One region of the Sinorhizobium sp. CCBAU 05631 genome, then DNA from elsewhere that is predicted to be linked to it. Evidence: riboswitches for the same ligand, from Rfam matches in the RefSeq annotation. Region 1 holds a riboswitch; each other region holds the start of a gene.
The links. Region 1 has a riboswitch for cobalamin ahead of SS05631_RS31435 (ABC transporter substrate-binding protein). Riboswitches for the same ligand answer to the same signal wherever they lie in the genome.

Region 1 (4,193 bases):
GGCGGCATGGTTGAGATCGTGCAGTGCCGCGACCGCCGTCAGCTGCTGCTGGCGCACCAGGTGCAGGAGACCGATCTGATGGCCGACGTCGAGATGGTTGGTCGGCTCGTCGAGGAGGAGGATTTGCGGCTGCTGTGCCAGCGCCCGGGCGATGTGCAGGCGCTGCCGCTCGCCGCCCGACAGCGTGTGCCACATCCGCGCGGCGAGCTGCGCCATGCCGACATGGTGGATTGCCTCGTCGACGATGGCCTCATCCAGGGCCGACCACGGCGTGAGCGGCCCGAGATGCGGCGTGCGGCCGAGTTCCACCGCCTGGCGCGCCGAGATGCGCTCGCCGGTTTCGGCCTGCTGCTCGACCAGCGCGATGCGCTTGGCGATCTGCTTCCGGCTCAGCCTGTCGACGCTCTCTCCGTCGAGCAGAACGTGACCGGACCGCGGCCGCCGCAGGCCGGCAAGCAGCGACATCAGGCTGGTCTTGCCGGAACCGTTCGGACCGACGATGCCGAGAAACTCACCGGCGGCGACGTCGAGCGAGACGCCCTCGAGGATCGAGACCCCGCCGGCCGACCATGAGACACTGCAAGCCGAAAGCGTCATCGAACCGTCCTGCGCTGGCTGAGAATGGCGGCGAAGGCGGGCGCGCCGACCAGCGCGGTGACGACGCCGATCGGCAGCACCTGCCCCGGAATGATGATGCGCGACACGATGTCGGCGGCGATCATGAACACCGCTCCCACCAAGGCAGAGACCGGCAGCAGCAATCCGTGCCGGACGCCGACGAGCATACGGGCGACATGCGGGATGACGAGGCCGACGAAGCCGATCGACCCGACCATGCTGACCATGGTCGCCGTCATCATCGCCGATACGCCGATCAGCACGGCATAGACCCGGCGCACCGGGATGCCGAGCGAGGCGGCGGATTCGGAGCCGAAGGTGAATGCGTCGAGGGCGCGGGCATGCCAGAGACAGACAATGAGGCCGACCAGGGCAACAGGCACTGCGAGCCAGACATCCGGCCAGCGGACGCCGGAGAGATTGCCGAGCAGCCAGAACATGATTGCCCGCGCCTGTTCCGCATTCGCCGCCTTGGTGACGATCAAGGAAGTGAGCGCGTTGAAGAGCTGCGAGCCGGCGACGCCGGCCAGAATGATCGCGCCATGGCCCCTGCCCGCCCGCATCGCCAGCAGGCTGACGAGCCCGAAGGCCAGCAGCGCCCCGGCGAAGGCGCCGGCCGGCAGCGTCAAAAGCCCGGCGCCGATGCCGAGAACGGCGACGCCGACCGCGCCCGTCGATGCGCCCGCGGAGATGCCGAGGATATAGGGGTCGGCCAGCGGATTGCGCAGCAGCGATTGCAGCACGACGCCGGAAAGCGCCAGCGCCGCACCGCAGCTGGCAGCAGCGATGGCGCGGCTCACCCGGTAATTCCAGATGATGCCCTCGTCGAGCGCATCGACGCCGTAGCCGGCATCCCACAGGCGGTTGGCGACCGTCTTGGCCACCACGCTCATGGGTATGGCCGTCTCGCCGATCGCCGCACCCAGCCAGAGCGCGACGAACAGCACGACGAGCGCCAGCAGGCTGGCGCTCGTCCGGGACAGGGATGGTGCGCTGCCGATCACTTGTTCAGGCCGGATTTCTCGACGGCATCGGCAAGCACCTCGATGCCCTCGATGGTCCGGATCGTCGGGTTCATCGCCTGGGCGTCCATCTCGACCACATGGCCGTCCTTCACCGCAGGCATCAGGCTCGTGACCGGATCGGACTCGAGGAACTTGTGCTTGACGGCGACGTCGTCGGCGGGGAAACGACGGCGCTCCATCCTGCCCGCGACGATCAGCGTCGGGCCGGACTTGGCGATGGTTTCCCACCCCACCGTCGGCCATTCCTCTTCGCTGTCGATGACATTCCTGATGCCGAGCGAGCGCATGATGTAACCCGGCGCGCCGTTCTTGCCGGCGACATAGGGATCGATGTCGAGCTCGGCGCTCGAGAACCAGAACACTGCGGAAAGCTTGCCGTCCGCCGAAGCGATCTTCTTCTTCGCCGCTTCCTCACGCGTCTTCAGTTCGGCAACCAGCGTCTCGCCGCGCTCCTGGACGTTGAAGATCTGCGCGAGTTCGGTGATTTCCTGATAGATCAGGTCCATCGTGAACACCGAATGGCGAACGCCGTCGCCGCCGCCGGTATTGTCCTTGCCAACGCAATCGGCCGGCGACGTATAGACCGGTATTCCGAGCTCCTCGAACTGCTCCGGCTTGGCGACGATGCCCTCCGGGCCGACATGCCACTGGAACTGAGCGGTCACGAGATCCGGCTTCTTGGCGACGACGCTTTCGAAGCTCGGATCGTTGTCGGCGAGCCGTTCGACCTTGGCATTCACCTCCTCGTAGCCCTTGATGACCGGCCCGATCCAAACGGCGGTGCCGACCATCCGATCCTGGAGGCCGAGCAGGTAAAGGATTTCGGTGCTGCTCTGGCCGATCGAGACGGCCCGTTCGGGAGCCTTCTGAAAGGTGACCTGACGGCCGCAATTGGTGAGCATCAGCGGATAGCTGGTTTCGGCGGCTTTCGCCTCCATGCCGATAGCCATAAGACCGGCGGCTGCGCACAGGATGCCGTGTTTCGATTTCGCAAACAGGATTTTCATAAGTCTATTTCCCGGATTCGATGAAACGGCCGAAAGGATGCGGCCGGTCGCGGCGCGAACGGACGGAGTCAGCCCGCCTGCCGACAGTTCGGCGGCGTCGCGGAACGGGAAAGACCAGAGGCAAGGCGCGGGTCGGCGCAAGGAGAGGTCATGCTGTGTCCTGTTCCGGGCATCCCCGCCCGTGATTGGAGTGAACGCATGACGGCAGGTCTCCTGGCTTGCGGATATCTGCCGTCCACCTGCCTTCCCGCGACAATTTCGCAGTGGCATGACGCTTCTCGCGTCACGAGGATGGGCGGCAATCCGCTTACAGTTGCGGGGGCAGCCACGGTCTTGGTCCCTGTTGGGTCGTCCGCACCGTGTTCCCTATTAATCCCCTTCGCTTCATCGTGGGGGAACCGTCGCTGGCTTCCTTAATTCGTTGATCATGACTGGTCAAGGCCAGTGCTGCCTACCAACATTTCGGCGATGCCTCCACACAGTGCGGACCCCGATGCCGAGGCCGCCGCTCCCTGGGCCGCCACAATCAGGTATAATCCCGAGCGATTTCAGGTCGGGAGGAAGGACGATGTCGATCGACGCGGAACTGCAAAAAGTCGAGGCCGGATACGCGATCGAATACCTGCAGGAGCATCCGGAAGCAGGCCTCTGCTGCGAGGAACGGCGCTGCTGGATTACGCCGAACGCTAACGAGACCGATCGGCAGGCGCTGCTTCTCGATGCGGCCGAGGCCGAGCGGCTCAAGGACGACCCTCGCCTGCGGCTCGTCTCGGGTATAGCCCATGCGGGCCGGTCTCTCTGGGTGGTTCGCAGGATGACCTGACGATCCGCAGAAGACGATCAATCGCCTTGCGCGGGCCCCTGCGCAATGCCGTTGACGATCAGGCGGATGCAGCTGCGCATGAAGCCCGGCCTGTCCGGTCAGCCCGGCCATTCCGGTCAGCCCGGCCATTCGGGTCCCTGGCCGGTCTCGAGCGCCGCGGCGCCGAAGATCAGGTCCATGAGGATGCGCGCGGTGGGCAGCGGCTCGCCGATGTCGAGCAGTCCCCTCGCCCGGCCCTCTTCCAGCCATCGCAAACTCCTGCTGGCTGCGGTTCGCCTGCCGACAACAGCCGGCCGATCCCGAAAGACGCAGGAATGTAGGGATTTGTTAATGAATTGACAAAAATACAACCTTTCAATGATTTATGGCACCACAACGAATCGCGAGTTTCCTAATTCCGGCCACGCAGGGCTAGAGCCAAATCATGCGCAAACCGATGTGAGCGGCGGTCAGGATGTGATAGTTCTGCGCTGCCGAGCCGCCGACCGCCGCGGCAGAGATTGAAGCCAATTTGCTCGAGAGCCTCGCATGCCAGACATGACCTCGACACTGAGAATCCTTGAACCGCATCACGGCGTCTTTGCCTACTACGACGGCCGCATCGAGGGGCGGAGACTTCATGGCGCGGAGCCGAATTGGCTCGATGACGGTGCCTACGGCTTGGGGGTCGCCTCCTATGCGGTCTTTAATGCAGGCGAGGCGATCGTCTACGACACGCAT
Region 2 (4,193 bases), on a different replicon from region 1:
GGCCACTCCGACCTGATCGCCGGCGCCGTGCTCGGCTCGAAGGCGCTGATCAAACAGGTGAAGGCGCTGCGCGGCTCGATCGGCACGCAGCTCGACCCGCATTCCTGCTGGATGCTCGGCCGGTCGCTCGAAACGCTGTCGGTCCGGATGGAGAAGGCGAACGAGAATGCCCGGATCGTCGCCGAGTTCCTGCGCGACCACCCGAAGGTCGAAGGGATCCACTATCTGCCCTTCCACGACGAAGCCTCGCCGGTCGGGCGGACCTTTGCCGCGCAATGCACCGGCGCCGGCTCGACCTTCTCCTTCGACATCGCCGGCGGCCAGGAGGCAGCCTTCCGTTTCTTGAACGCCCTGCAGATCTTCAAGCTCGCCGTCAGCCTCGGGGGCACGGAATCGCTTGCGAGCCACCCGGCGGCGATGACTCATTCGGGCGTGCCGATCGAGGTGCGGCGCCGGATCGGCGTGCTCGAATCGACTATCCGCCTGTCGATCGGCATCGAGCATCCGGACGACCTCGTCGCCGACGTCGCGAACGCTCTGACGACCGTCTGATCCGTTGAGCGGGGGCCGTCCCCCGCTCAATGCGTCAGAATATTGACTACGTTGCCGAACGGATCGCGCACGAAGAAACGTCGCACACCCCAGGGTTCGTCAGTGATGTCATAGACGATTTCGATGCCGGCCGCCTTCGCGCGCCGATAGACTTCGTCGACATCGTCCACCTCGATCGAGAGCGCCGGCACCGGCGTTCCCGATCCGCCATCAATGGCAAAGCTGACCTGCGGCATTGCCGATCCGCCTTCCGCCGCAAAGGTGACCAGCCAGCCGTGATCCATCACCACGTTGAGGCCAAGCAGATCCGTATAGAAACTGCGCGCGCGTTGCGGATCGGATACTTGAAGATTGGGCACGATGCGTCGGACGGCCATTGGATCCTCCCCAGTTTCATCGTCCTCTTTCCTAGGCTTCAGCCGCGTTGAAAGCCAAGCGTGAAAAGGGCGAGCGAAGCTATCGAAGCGATCGTGCGGACATGGTTCCACCAGACCCAATCGGTCAAGTAGCGCTGCTGCCAGACTTCGGTGACGGCCTCGACCGAAGTGGCATTCGCCAGCGCGTTGTTGAGCGGAACGTTAAAGACCATCGTCACCGCGAATGTGCCGGCGAGGTAGACGAGTCCGCCCGCCGCAGGAGATAGCTCCCCTCCCCGCCCCAGATGAAAGCGGCAGCTATGAGGATCACGCCGAGCAGCGCCGTGCCCATGAAGGCGGCGAAGAACAACGGATTCTGAATCACGACGTTGATCGCGTTCATGGCAGCAACGCCCTGCTCCGCCGGCAATCGCCGCAGCGCCTGCATGATGCAGACGGAAAAGACGAAGAAGAGCCCGGCCATAAGTCCGGATCCGATGACGGCGGCAAAGGACAGGGCAGGAACAAGGGCAAGCATCGCACGGACCCCGGGTCGATCGTGCGGCCTGCGGCCGCACGCGCTGCCCAAGAGATAACCGACCAATGCGATATAGTCATCAGGAGTTGTTCCCCATGTGGCGCTGCAACGCGAATGCGCGCAACCCTCTCCTCCACTTTCCACCGCGGCGCGATTGACATCATTGTCGGCCACACCTAATCATCGCTGATCGGTTGGTTCCCGGAATGCGAACGTGTTTCGGGAGTAAACGGGAATGTGACGGATGGACCCAAGCTGGGCATCTCAATCACTGCCGACCCCGCGACTGTAGAGCAACGTGAATTTGCCGTTCCGGAGCAATCCGGAAGAAGCCACTGGAACAGCCGCGAGAGGGCGGTTCGGTTCTGGGAAGGCGAGGCAAATCCTTGGTGACTAGGCTAGCCTGGGCACCTGACGCTGCGAGCCAGGAAACCTGCCAAGCGATACGGGCATAGTGCCCAAGGGGAATATCCCATTGCCATCACGGAGGTTGTCATGGCTACGTCTACAGTTTCGAGCATTCCGCTCTCCCTCAGCGACCGTCTGACCGCGGGCATCATCGCCCTCATGATCGGTGGCTTCCTCGTTTTCGGTGCCGGCCTGGCGAATTCGGCCGTGCTGCACGACACGGCACACGACACGCGCCATTCCTACGGCTTCCCCTGCCACTAAGCGAAGTCATGGAGCGCCTGCCGCGTTCCACACCGAACGATACAAAAATCGACCCTCCGGTGCTCGGAGCGCGCGTCGTGCGTCTGGCACGCGCCCGCGCCTTCAAGCGCCGGCTTGCGTCGATGGAATCGGGCCGGCTTACCGCAAGGCGGCCACGCCCGCTGAGGAAAATCGACAATGATCGTCAAGACACTTCTGGCCGCGGTCGTGGCCGGGCTGATCGCCGGCGTCTTCATGACCGGCGCCCAGGAATTGCGGGTCACGCCGCTTATCCTGCATGCGGAAGAATTCGAGGGCGAAGCGCCGGCTGCAACCGGGCAGCCCGCCGGCGAGCAGCCGGCCACGGATCATCAGCAGCATTCGTCGCTGAAAGGATCCCAGATGTTAGGCGAGATGCTCGCAGCACTTTCGCCGGTCACCCCCGCCTATGCCCATGAGGGCGAAGAACACGAGGAAGGCGGCATCATGTTCGGCATGAGCCGCTTTTCCGGCACGCTTGCCGCCAATCTGGTCACCGGCGCCGGCTTCTCGTTGCTGCTTGCAGGCATCAGCCTGATGATCGGCTACCCGATCACGCTTGCCAATGGCGCGCTCTGGGGCGCCTTCGGCTGGCTCGCCGTGCACCTGCTTCCGGCCGTAGGCCTGCCGCCGGAACTGCCGGGCTTTCCGGCGGCCGAACTTGGCGACCGGCAGCTCTGGTGGGGGGCGACGGTGCTACTCTCGGCCGTGGGACTCTATCTGCTGGCACTCCGCCCGGAAATCGTCGCCAAGCTCGCGGGTCTCGTCCTAGTCGCCGCTCCCCATCTTTATGGTGCGCCGCAGCCGCTCGACATTTCCAGCAACGTGCCGGCTGTGCTCGGCGCCGAGTTCGCCGTCGCCGCGCTTGCGACGACGCTCGCCTTCTGGCTGGTGCTCGGCATCGTCTCCGGTTTCATCAACGACCGGTTTCTCCGGGCGCACTAACCGGCCCCCGCGCCTTCGCCGCTTGTCCTCTCCCCGCCTGCGGGCAGCACGCGGGGAGAAGGCAAGGGTCTCATTTGCTATCGAGCAGGTGGGCCCGCAGCATCTCTCGTCGAAGCTCGGGCTCGAGCAGCACGCAGGTGTCGCAGAAGCTGCCGCCCTCGGCACGATAGAAAAGGCAACAGCCGCCGCGGATCCGGTAGGTCCTGGAGCGAAGCTCTCCCCCACTGCCGGAGGCCGCTTCGATCTTTTCGTAGTGAAGCTGCCGCGAGACAAGCGGCGAGTGGGCCCTTTTGACGATCGCCAGCGCCTGCCCCGTCGCCCTGTCCTCCCGTTGCCGCCGCCGCCCGATCTCCAGGAAAGCGCCGGCGAGACTGTCCGCGGCCAACCGCCATTGCGCGCGCGCTGACAGGCCGCAGCGGCGTTTCAGCAGCGCGATCACCGGCTTCAGATGCGCAACGAAGGCATCGTGAAAGCGTCGAGTCGGCTCGTCCGGCTCGATCTCACTCTCGCTCCGCGGAAGGTCGACGAGGAAATGAAAGCGGCCGGCCACAAGCGACCTCCCGTCGCGGGCACGCAAATAGGTTTCGAACCGCAGGCCCGCGACCACCGGAACAAGGCCGCTCACAAGATAGATCGCGCCCGCCGCAAGGCTCAGCTGATGGCTGTAGAAGGCGACCAGGTGCGCCGCTCGAATCTTATCGTCCATGCCGGACGCGAAACGGTCCTGATAGGCCAGGCAGGTCTCGAGGTTTGCCGGCTTCGACCAGAAAGCGTCTGGCGATTGGAAATGTGCGTCAGAGGTCGCGACCGAACAGGCGACCTCCGGAATGGAGGCCGCCAGCCATTCGATCGCGGCAGCCGCCTCCATGACCGCTCTGCTTTCCCGCTGCCGATGCCCCTGCCCCATGCTCCGTCCCATCAAGCCGCGCCGGGTGTCAGCCAGCCCCCTTCGAATCCAGCCCTTTTCAGCCCCCGGCTGAAGACCGGGATACTGCGCGTCAGTTCCCAGATGAGGCCGCTTCTCCAGTTCTCGATCATCATGACGGACAGCCCCTGGTCAAGCCCGACAATCCTGTCGTCGACCCAGCCCTCGCGCCCTGCGCCCGGCAGGC
Region 3 (4,193 bases), on a different replicon from region 1:
GTGGCAAAGCTCAAGGCGTCCGCGCTGACGCCCGGCTTGTCGGAGTTCTATCGGCGGATTTCGCGGCGCGGCGAACATTTCATTGGTGAGTCGACGGCGAAGGATGCGGCTGGCGAATAGGTGCTTCGCCGACTGATGCAAAAGGCGCCGCTTTTCGGCACTTCAATTACAGTCACCGTCGCCCGAACGAACGGACCCTGCTCCGGTCGTGCGAGTAATCACGGTTGCGCGGCCTGTCCGACCTGTCGAACTTGTTCGGTTTATCGTGCCAGCTCTTGTCGTGTTTGTCCGGCTTGCCCGGCTTTTCTGGTTTTTGGGGCTTGTCCGGTTTGTGAGGCTTGTCGGGTTTGTGAGGCTTGTCGGGTTTGTGAGGCTTGTCGGGTTTGGGTGGCTTGGGTTGGGGCGGCGTCTCGACAGGCGGAGCCGGTTCGGGTGGCGGTGCGACGAGCGGCCGGACCCGATCTGGACGGATCTGGATCTCAGCTGAAAGGCCGCAGCCGGTGCCGCTCCATCCGGGCGACAGCTGCTGCCTGCCGGAGAGGAATGGCAAGGCCTGCTGGTTGCCGAGTGTCCTGAGGATGCTTCGGTCGACCCGTCGCGTATCGGTCATATCGCCATTGGGACGGGCGACCACGCAGTCGCAGCGCCGCGTCAGCTGTTGACAGCCGCCTCGGCCGCAAAATTCGGCAGCGCCGCTCAGGAGCACCACTGCCGTCGTGCCGTCTCCGCCGACGTAAAAGTCGAAGACCGTGCCTCGAACGCCGATGGTTCCGGCCGGTGTCAGGATCTGGTAGGCCGAGTGCCCCGAGTTGCCGCTGATCCAGCGAAACGTTCCCTTCGCCGCCGCGACGGTCAGCTTCTGCACCGATCTCGAGTCGTCGAAGACGAATTTGTCGATGACGACCGACGAGCCGGCACCGACGGCAAGCTTGCTTCCATCTCGGAAGACGAACTGGCCAAGGCCGGATCTGGATGTCCGAATCCGCTCGTCGCGATGCACCGGGTCCGTGACGACCAGTGGTCCGCTCGCTCCGCTGACCTCAGTCTTGATCCGGATCGCCTGACCAATCGGTTCGGCGGCCTTGCTTGGCATGGAGCCGTAAAGCGCGACACTCAGCGCGACAAATGCGGCACGACGCAGATATGCCATCGCACCCCCTCCAGGCTGAACTGACAAATTCAGTGCCGTGGACATAATCGAACACCGTGGCGAAGCATCGGAGCCGCCTCGGGTTCGAATGCCCGTTTTATCACGCGCTTGGGACGGGCGTCTGCCTACCCGTTCGGATTAGGAGAAAGGCGCCGAGTTGGCGACGCGCCTCGCGCTGCCGCAACTTGCCGACCTCGCGTCGCAGACCGTCGATTGACTTTGCCGCATCCGCTTCATAATTAACGCATTGGATGGTTCCCCCGCACCGAAGCGGCGCGGGAGAGTAAATGGGAATGCGACGGGCGGACCCACACCGGGCGCCCTTATCGCAGCCGACCCCGCGACTGTAGAACGGTCAGGGTTCGCCATCGGGCATGCCGCACCTCTTCCGGTGAAACTGCATGGGGCAGTTGTCGCGGAATTGGAGGCACGCCGGAAAAGCCACTGGCGTGGCATCGTGAGCAGCCGGGCTGGACGCCTCTCTTTCTACGAATCGTCCGCCTTCACGAGCCAGCAGACGCCGGGAAGGCAAGGCGGACCCGTTCGGGCCCAATAGCGCTGGGCACCGCGTGCGCAGCGCTTGCCCGTGACGCCGAGAGCCAGGAGACCTGCCGTCCATCAGGGCATCGCCCGGGGGAGTCCTCCCCAATGCCAGCACGGAGGTTGTCGTGGCTTATTTATCGTCTTCTGCGCGTGCCCGTCACGCGTCCGCTTGCTATCGTTGCTTTGTCCCCACCAGTTTCCTCGCATGGGATCTGGTCGGATGACATTCTCCAATGCCGGTCCGGTCTTCGTGCTCGGCGGCGCGCGCTCCGGGAAATCCAGTTTCGCGGAGAAGCTCGCCGAAGCGTCGGGGCTCGGGATGCACTATGTTGCGACCGGCCGCGCCTATGACGAGGAAATGCGCGATCGTATCGCCCGCCACCAAGGCGCGCGGCAGGGCAAGGGCTGGGCAACGCACGAGGAACCGCTCGATCTCTCCGGCCTGCTTCGTCGACTGGATGCACCGGAGCGCGTAATTCTTGTCGACTGCCTCACGCTGTGGGTGACGAACCTGATGATGGAAGAGCGCGACATGCCGGCCGAGTTTGCGGCACTTGCCGGCTTGCTGCCTGCCATGCAGGCGCGCGTCATCATCGTCTCCAATGAGGTCGGTCTCGGCATCGTGCCGGAGAACCGCATGGCGCGAGACTTCCGCGACCATGCCGGCCGCCTCCATCAAATCGTCGCGGAGAAATCCGCCGAAGTCTATTTCGTCGCGGCCGGGTTGCCGCTGAAAATGAAGGGTTGATTCATGACACTTGCAAAGGCCCAATCGGGCAAGATCCCCGCCACGGTCATCACCGGCTTCCTCGGCGCCGGCAAGACGACGATGATCCGCAACCTGCTGCAGAACGCCGAGGGCAAGCGGATCGCATTGATCATCAACGAGTTCGGCGATCTCGGCGTCGACGGCGACGTGTTGAAGGGCTGCGGCGCTGAAGCCTGCTCGGAAGAGGACATCATCGAGCTCACCAATGGCTGCATCTGCTGCACCGTCGCCGACGACTTCATTCCGACCATGACCAAGCTGCTCGAGCGAGAGAACCGCCCGGATCATATTGTCATCGAGACCTCCGGCCTTGCGCTGCCGCAACCGCTGGTCGCCGCTTTCAACTGGCCCGACATCCGCAGCGAAGTGACGGTCGATGGCGTCGTGACCGTCGTCGACAGCGCCGCCGTTGCCGCCGGCCGTTTTGCCGACGATCACGACAAGGTCGATGCGCTGCGCGTCAATGACGACAACCTTGATCATGAGAGCCCGCTGGAAGAGCTCTTCGAGGACCAACTCACCGCCGCCGACCTCATCGTTCTGAACAAGACCGATCTCATCGATGCTGCGGGCCTCAAGTCCGTGCGCGACGAAGTCGCCTCGCGCATCAGCCGCAAGCCGGCGATGATCGAGGCCAAGAACGGCGAGGTGGCCGCCGCGATCCTGCTCGGGCTTGGCGTCGGCACGGAAGACGAGATCGTCGACCGCAAATCGCATCACGAGATGGAGCATGAGGCCGGCGAGGAACATGATCACGACGAATTCGACAGCTTCGTCGTCGAACTTGGCCCGATCGCCGAACCGGCGGCCTTCATCGACCGGCTCAAGGCCGTTATCGCCGAGCACGACGTATTGCGCCTCAAGGGCTTTGCCGACGTACCCGGCAAGCCAATGCGTCTGTTGATCCAGGCGGTCGGCAGCCGGGTCGATCAATATTACGACCGTGCCTGGGCACCCGGCGAGACGCGCGGCACGCGCCTCGTCGTCATCGGCCTGCACGACATGGATGAGGCGGCCGTGCGCGCGGCGATTTCGGCGCTGGCGTGAGGTTGTTTTGAGCGCGTGTGAGAAGAACCCCTCCCCAGCCCCTCCCCACAAGGGAGAGGGGCTCGGCTGGCATTTGCGGCGATGCTTTCGTTCCCAAAGGGGGGCGGCGTTATGGCACGAACGGCTGATACTCGGGGAAAGAGTGCGTGTGGCACGACCTAACCCCTCCCCATTGTGGGGAGGGGCTGGGGAGGGGTCTCTTCACGAGCCCAGCGGGAAGCAACAATGCATCTCCTCCTAGCCCAGAAAGGCACGATCGCCGACGGCAACGAAGCGATCGATCTCGGGCAAAGCCCGGCCGATATCCTGTTCCTGTCGGCGGCCGATACGGAGCTTGCGTCGATTGCCGCGGCGCATCGCCGGCGCGCGAGCGGGAAGAGCCTGCGTATCGCCAGCCTCATGAACCTCATGCATCCGATGTCGGTCGACACCTATGTCGAACGTACGGCGCGACATGCGAAGCTGATCGTCGTCCGGCCGCTCGGCGGCGCCAGCTATTTTCGCTACGTGCTGGAGGCGCTCTATGCCGCGGCGGTGGCGGGCAAGTTCAAGATTGCGGTGCTGCCGGGGGACGACAAGCCGGACCCGGGCCTCGAGCCTTTCTCGACCGTTGCCGCGGAAGACCGTGAGCGTCTCTGGGCCTATTTCAACGAAGGCGGCGCGGACAATGCCGGCCTGTTCCTC
Region 4 (4,193 bases), on a different replicon from region 1:
CTCCGAACGGATCGCCCTACTACCGCGGTAAAGTTGATGTCCGTCACCAGATCGTGCTGAAGCAGGTGATAGAGACCGGCTTGCCGATGATCTATGCCAATCAGCTCGGCGGGCAGGACGAACTGGTCTTCGACGGCGCGAGCTTCGGCTTCAATGCCGATCGCTCGCTCGCCTTCCAGATGAGCCAGTTCGAGGAGGCGCTCGCGATCTCCGAATGGACGAGGGGTGACGACGGCTGGGTCTCACACAACGGACTCCGGTCTCGCCTGCCGGAATGCGAGGAGGCAGACTATCGCGCCTGCATGTTGGGGCTGCGCGACTACGTCAACAAGAACGGCTTCAAGAACGTCGTCCTCGGCCTGTCGGGCGGCATCGACTCGGCGATCTGCGCGGCGCTCGCCGTGGACGCGCTCGGCGAGGAGCGGGTTCGCACGATCATGCTGCCCTATCGCTATACGTCGCGGGAATCGCTGAAGGACGCCGAGGCCTGTGCCAAGGCGCTCGGCTGCCATTATGACGTCGTTGCGATCGAGGAGCCCGTCGAAGGCTTTCTCAATGCTCTCGCCGACACGTTCGAGGGGACCGAATCCGGGATCACCGAGGAGAACCTGCAGAGCCGCACGCGCGGCACGATCCTGATGGCGATCTCCAACAAGTTCGGCTCGATGGTGGTGACCACCGGCAACAAATCGGAAATGTCGGTCGGCTACGCGACGCTCTACGGCGACATGAACGGCGGCTTTAACCCGATCAAGGACCTTTACAAGATGCAGGTCTATGCACTGTCGCGCTGGCGCAATGGCGCTGTGCCGCCCGGAGCACTCGGCCCCTCCGGCGAGGTCATCCCGCTGAACATCATCGACAAGGCGCCCTCGGCCGAACTGCGGCCCAACCAGACCGACCAGGACTCGCTGCCGCCCTATCCGGTCCTCGACGACATTCTCGAGTGCCTGGTGGAGAAGGAACTGAGTACCGAGGAAATCGTCGCCCGCGGGCATGACGAGGCCACGGTGCATCGGATCGAACACCTGCTCTACATCGCCGAATACAAGCGGCGGCAGTCGGCTCCCGGGGTCAAGATCACCAAGAAGAATTTCGGCCGGGACCGGCGCTATCCGATCACCAACCGTTTCCGCGACCGAGGGTAGATCATGCGCAGTTCGGTGGAGATTTTCGATATTGCCACCGGCGAGACGCAAGTCGTCTGGCAGACGGAGCGGCTGGTCGAGGCGCCGAACTGGTCGCCGGACGGCAAATCCCTGATCATCAACGGCGACGGCAGGCTCTATCGGCTTGCCTTTGACGGTTCCGAGCCCGTGGAAATCGACACGGGCGTTGCCGGGCAATGCAACAACGATCACGGCATTTCGCCGGACGGGAAAACGCTGGCGATCAGCGACAAGACCGAATTCGGCAAGTCGGCGATCTATCTGCTGCCGGCCGAGGGCGGCACGCCGCTTCTGGTGACGCGCAACCTGCCGTCCTATTGGCACGGCTGGTCCCCGGATGGGAAAACCTTGACCTATTGCGGGATCCGCGACCAGATCTTCGACATCTACACGATTTCGGTCGATGGCGGAGAGGAGCGGCGCCTGACGCATGGCGAGGGCCGCAACGACGGCCCGGACTGGTCGCCGGACGGTGCGTGGATCTATTTCAATTCGAGCCGCACCGGCCGCATGCAGATCTGGCGGGTGAGGCCGGACGGCAGCGATGTCCAGCGCATCACCGACAGCCCTTATGGTGACTGGTTCCCGCACCCGTCGCCGGACGGCAGGCATCTGCTGGTGCTGTCCTATGACGGCGAGGTCTTCGACCATCCGCGCGATCTCGATGTGCGGCTTCGGCTGATGGATCCGGAAGGCAGCAATGCGCGTGTCCTCTTCGAACTCTTCGGCGGGCAGGGGACGATGAACGTTCCGAACTGGTCGCCCAACGGCGATGCCTTCGCCTTCGTGCGTTATCGGCCGGCTTGAGCAGGGCGCGGCGCCCCCGCCTTGCGTTTCGCCGGCGGCTGTGCCCATATGCGGCCGTCAGGTGCCCGCTTGCTGCGGGAGAATCGGGAAGCCGGTAGAATTCCGGCACGTGCCCAACGCTGTAACGGTGACGTCTGCGCCAAAAGAGTTCTGAGCATTTTCAGAGCTTTGCCACTGGTTCCTGATGCGATCTGGGAAGGTGGCGCAGCCGAGTGACCCGAAGTCAGAAGACCGGCCTGGCGAGATAGACCGGCCCCGCGCGGACGGCGGGAGGTTGCGCATTGTTGGGGATCGAACGATGCTGCCTGACCCGAACGGCTGCCTTGCGGCGGCCGGTGCCTTTTCGCCGGACGAGCGCGCCGCCGTCTATCGTGCCATCGAGACGCGCCGCGACGTGCGCGACGAGTTCCTGCCCGAACCGCTGCCCGAACCGCTGATCGCCCGCCTGCTCGAAGCGGCGCATCGTGCCCCGTCCGTCGGCTTCATGCAGCCGTGGAACTTCGTGCTCGTACGGCGAATCGAGACGCGGGAGAGGGTCTGGCAGGCATTCCAGCGCGCCAATGAGGAGGCAGCCGGAATGTTTTCGGGCGAGGCGCAGGCGAAATACCGGTCACTCAAGCTCGAGGGCATACGCAAGGCGCCGCTCGGCATTTGCGTGACCTGCGACCGGACCCGCGGCGGCGCCGTCGTGCTCGGCCGCACGCACAATTCGCAAATGGACGTGTATTCGACGGTTTGCGCGGTGCAGAATCTTTGGCTCGCGGCGCGGTCCGAAGGCGTCGGCGTCGGTTGGGTCAGCATTTTCCACGAGAACGAGGTCAAAGATATCCTCGGAATTCCGGAGCACATCGAAATCGTCGCCTGGCTGTGCCTTGGCTATGTCGATCGCCTCTACCAGCAGCCGGAATTGGCGGTGAAGGGCTGGCGGCAACGCTTGCCGCTCGAGGACCTCGTTTTCGACGAAGGATGGGGCGTCCGCGACAGCCTCGTAACGACCGCCCAAAGGGAAGGTGTCACTCGTTCTGCAGCGGCTGGTAACGCGATCCCCGAGGGTTCTTGAGATCGATCGCGCTCTCTTCCTGTGGCAGGAAGGCAGGACCGACAACGCGGACCTTGCTGCTCTTCGGATCATAGGGGCGCTCTTCCACGGGCTTTGCCCCCGCTGGTCCGAAGGCTGGTGCAGACGGCCCCTCGATCGTCACGACGGAAGGGCTGACCACCGAAAGCTTGGTTCCCGAGGGGGTGCTTTTGTTCTGATCCGTCGTGATCTTCGGAATCTGGCAGCCGCAGATGCCGGGAGAACCGACGTCGCGCACACGATAGGCGAAGGCGTTGGGGAGTTCCCTGTACGGCCTTCCCGTGGACGCCGAAACCATCTGCTCGCTCTCCTCGGTGGCGAGGACGTGATAATAGAGTTCCGTATCGGCGCCGGGGCATCGTGCCCGGCAAAGCTCGGCGTCGCGTCCGAAGTCGGCCGGCGTGGCGTTCGACGAAATCGGGAAAAATGCTCCGTCGCAGGTCCGCACGCACATGGTCCTGAAGCCGCCTGCCGCGCCGTTCTCCATGAATGTGAAATCGTCGGTCGGACCATCGAACAGCAACGGATAGTCCTCGCCGTCCGGCGGGAAGCTTTCGAGGATGTTGCGATGAGCGCGCGCCTCTTCGGTGCCGTATTCATCCGGAACCGTCTCGTCCCAGTTCGGAGCGGCGTCCCCCGAGCAGTCGTTCAATTCCATGGCGGCGAGGATCCGCCGGCGCATGTCCTCATTGCCCTTCGAAATCAGGTGCCGGCGTTGGGCCTTGAGCGTGTGGAGATTGTCCTCCATGCGCGCAATCGCATCGTCAAGCTCGGCACAGGCAGCCGCATTTTCGCTTTCGATGTAGACGACGGACTCGTCGCTGCATTCCATGCGCCGCCTTTCGTTCCTGGCGCGGCGAAGTTCGATGTTCTGTCGCGAAACCGCGCCGGTGAAATCGCGCAGATTGGCGTTTGTCGTGAACGCCGCCGGCAGCTCTGCGAGGCGGGCGCTGAGGCGCGCGCAGACGTCGGTGGCCGATGCCTGCCCAGGCATAGCCAAGGCGAGGGGCAGCAGAGCGGCCGCAAGGCGCATCATCCTCAAGGACGCAGTGGATCGGGACACTGACACTCGTCTTTCCTGCATTTCGCTCCGCTGATCGCGGGACAGGGGCGCCTGTAGTCACATCATACGACGTTAG

Region 2: linked by a shared signal. The riboswitch ahead of SS05631_RS10985 (CbtB-domain containing protein) and the one ahead of SS05631_RS31435 (ABC transporter substrate-binding protein) in region 1 are both predicted to bind cobalamin.
Region 3: linked by a shared signal. The riboswitch ahead of cobU (bifunctional adenosylcobinamide kinase/adenosylcobinamide-phosphate guanylyltransferase) and the one ahead of SS05631_RS31435 (ABC transporter substrate-binding protein) in region 1 are both predicted to bind cobalamin.
Region 4: linked by a shared signal. The riboswitch ahead of bluB (5,6-dimethylbenzimidazole synthase) and the one ahead of SS05631_RS31435 (ABC transporter substrate-binding protein) in region 1 are both predicted to bind cobalamin.

Annotation. Positions count from the first base shown of each region.
Region 1 is NZ_CP023064.1:55,926-60,118, reverse strand. It holds gene SS05631_RS19730 (ABC transporter ATP-binding protein) at 1-597, opposite strand, end outside; gene SS05631_RS19725 (iron ABC transporter permease) at 594-1,622, opposite strand; partial or broken gene SS05631_RS31435 (ABC transporter substrate-binding protein) at 1,619-2,569, opposite strand; cobalamin riboswitch at 2,836-3,068, opposite strand; gene SS05631_RS19715 (hypothetical protein) at 3,219-3,473, shown strand; gene SS05631_RS31115 (hypothetical protein) at 3,590-3,727, opposite strand; gene SS05631_RS19710 (MBL fold metallo-hydrolase) at 4,002-4,193, shown strand, end outside.
Region 2 is NZ_CP023063.1:2,235,130-2,239,322, forward strand. It holds gene SS05631_RS10970 (cystathionine gamma-synthase family protein) at 1-552, shown strand, start outside; gene SS05631_RS10975 (glyoxalase superfamily protein) at 579-929, opposite strand; partial or broken gene SS05631_RS10980 (anthrone oxygenase family protein) at 968-1,446, opposite strand; cobalamin riboswitch at 1,625-1,902, shown strand; gene SS05631_RS10985 (CbtB-domain containing protein) at 1,942-2,118, shown strand; gene SS05631_RS10990 (CbtA family protein) at 2,296-3,081, shown strand; gene SS05631_RS10995 (ferric iron reductase) at 3,152-3,988, opposite strand; partial or broken gene SS05631_RS11000 (glucoamylase family protein) at 4,000-4,193, opposite strand, start outside.
Region 3 is NZ_CP023063.1:1,881,315-1,885,507, reverse strand. It holds gene SS05631_RS09320 (adenylate/guanylate cyclase domain-containing protein) at 1-120, shown strand, start outside; gene SS05631_RS09315 (FecR domain-containing protein) at 173-1,150, opposite strand; cobalamin riboswitch at 1,386-1,781, shown strand; gene cobU (bifunctional adenosylcobinamide kinase/adenosylcobinamide-phosphate guanylyltransferase) at 1,914-2,441, shown strand; gene cobW (cobalamin biosynthesis protein CobW) at 2,445-3,509, shown strand; gene cobN (cobaltochelatase subunit CobN) at 3,735-4,193, shown strand, end outside.
Region 4 is NZ_CP023063.1:1,749,105-1,753,297, reverse strand. It holds gene SS05631_RS08670 (NAD+ synthase) at 1-1,148, shown strand, start outside; gene SS05631_RS08665 (TolB family protein) at 1,152-1,976, shown strand; cobalamin riboswitch at 2,019-2,231, shown strand; gene bluB (5,6-dimethylbenzimidazole synthase) at 2,275-3,036, shown strand; gene SS05631_RS08655 (DUF2865 domain-containing protein) at 2,990-4,138, opposite strand.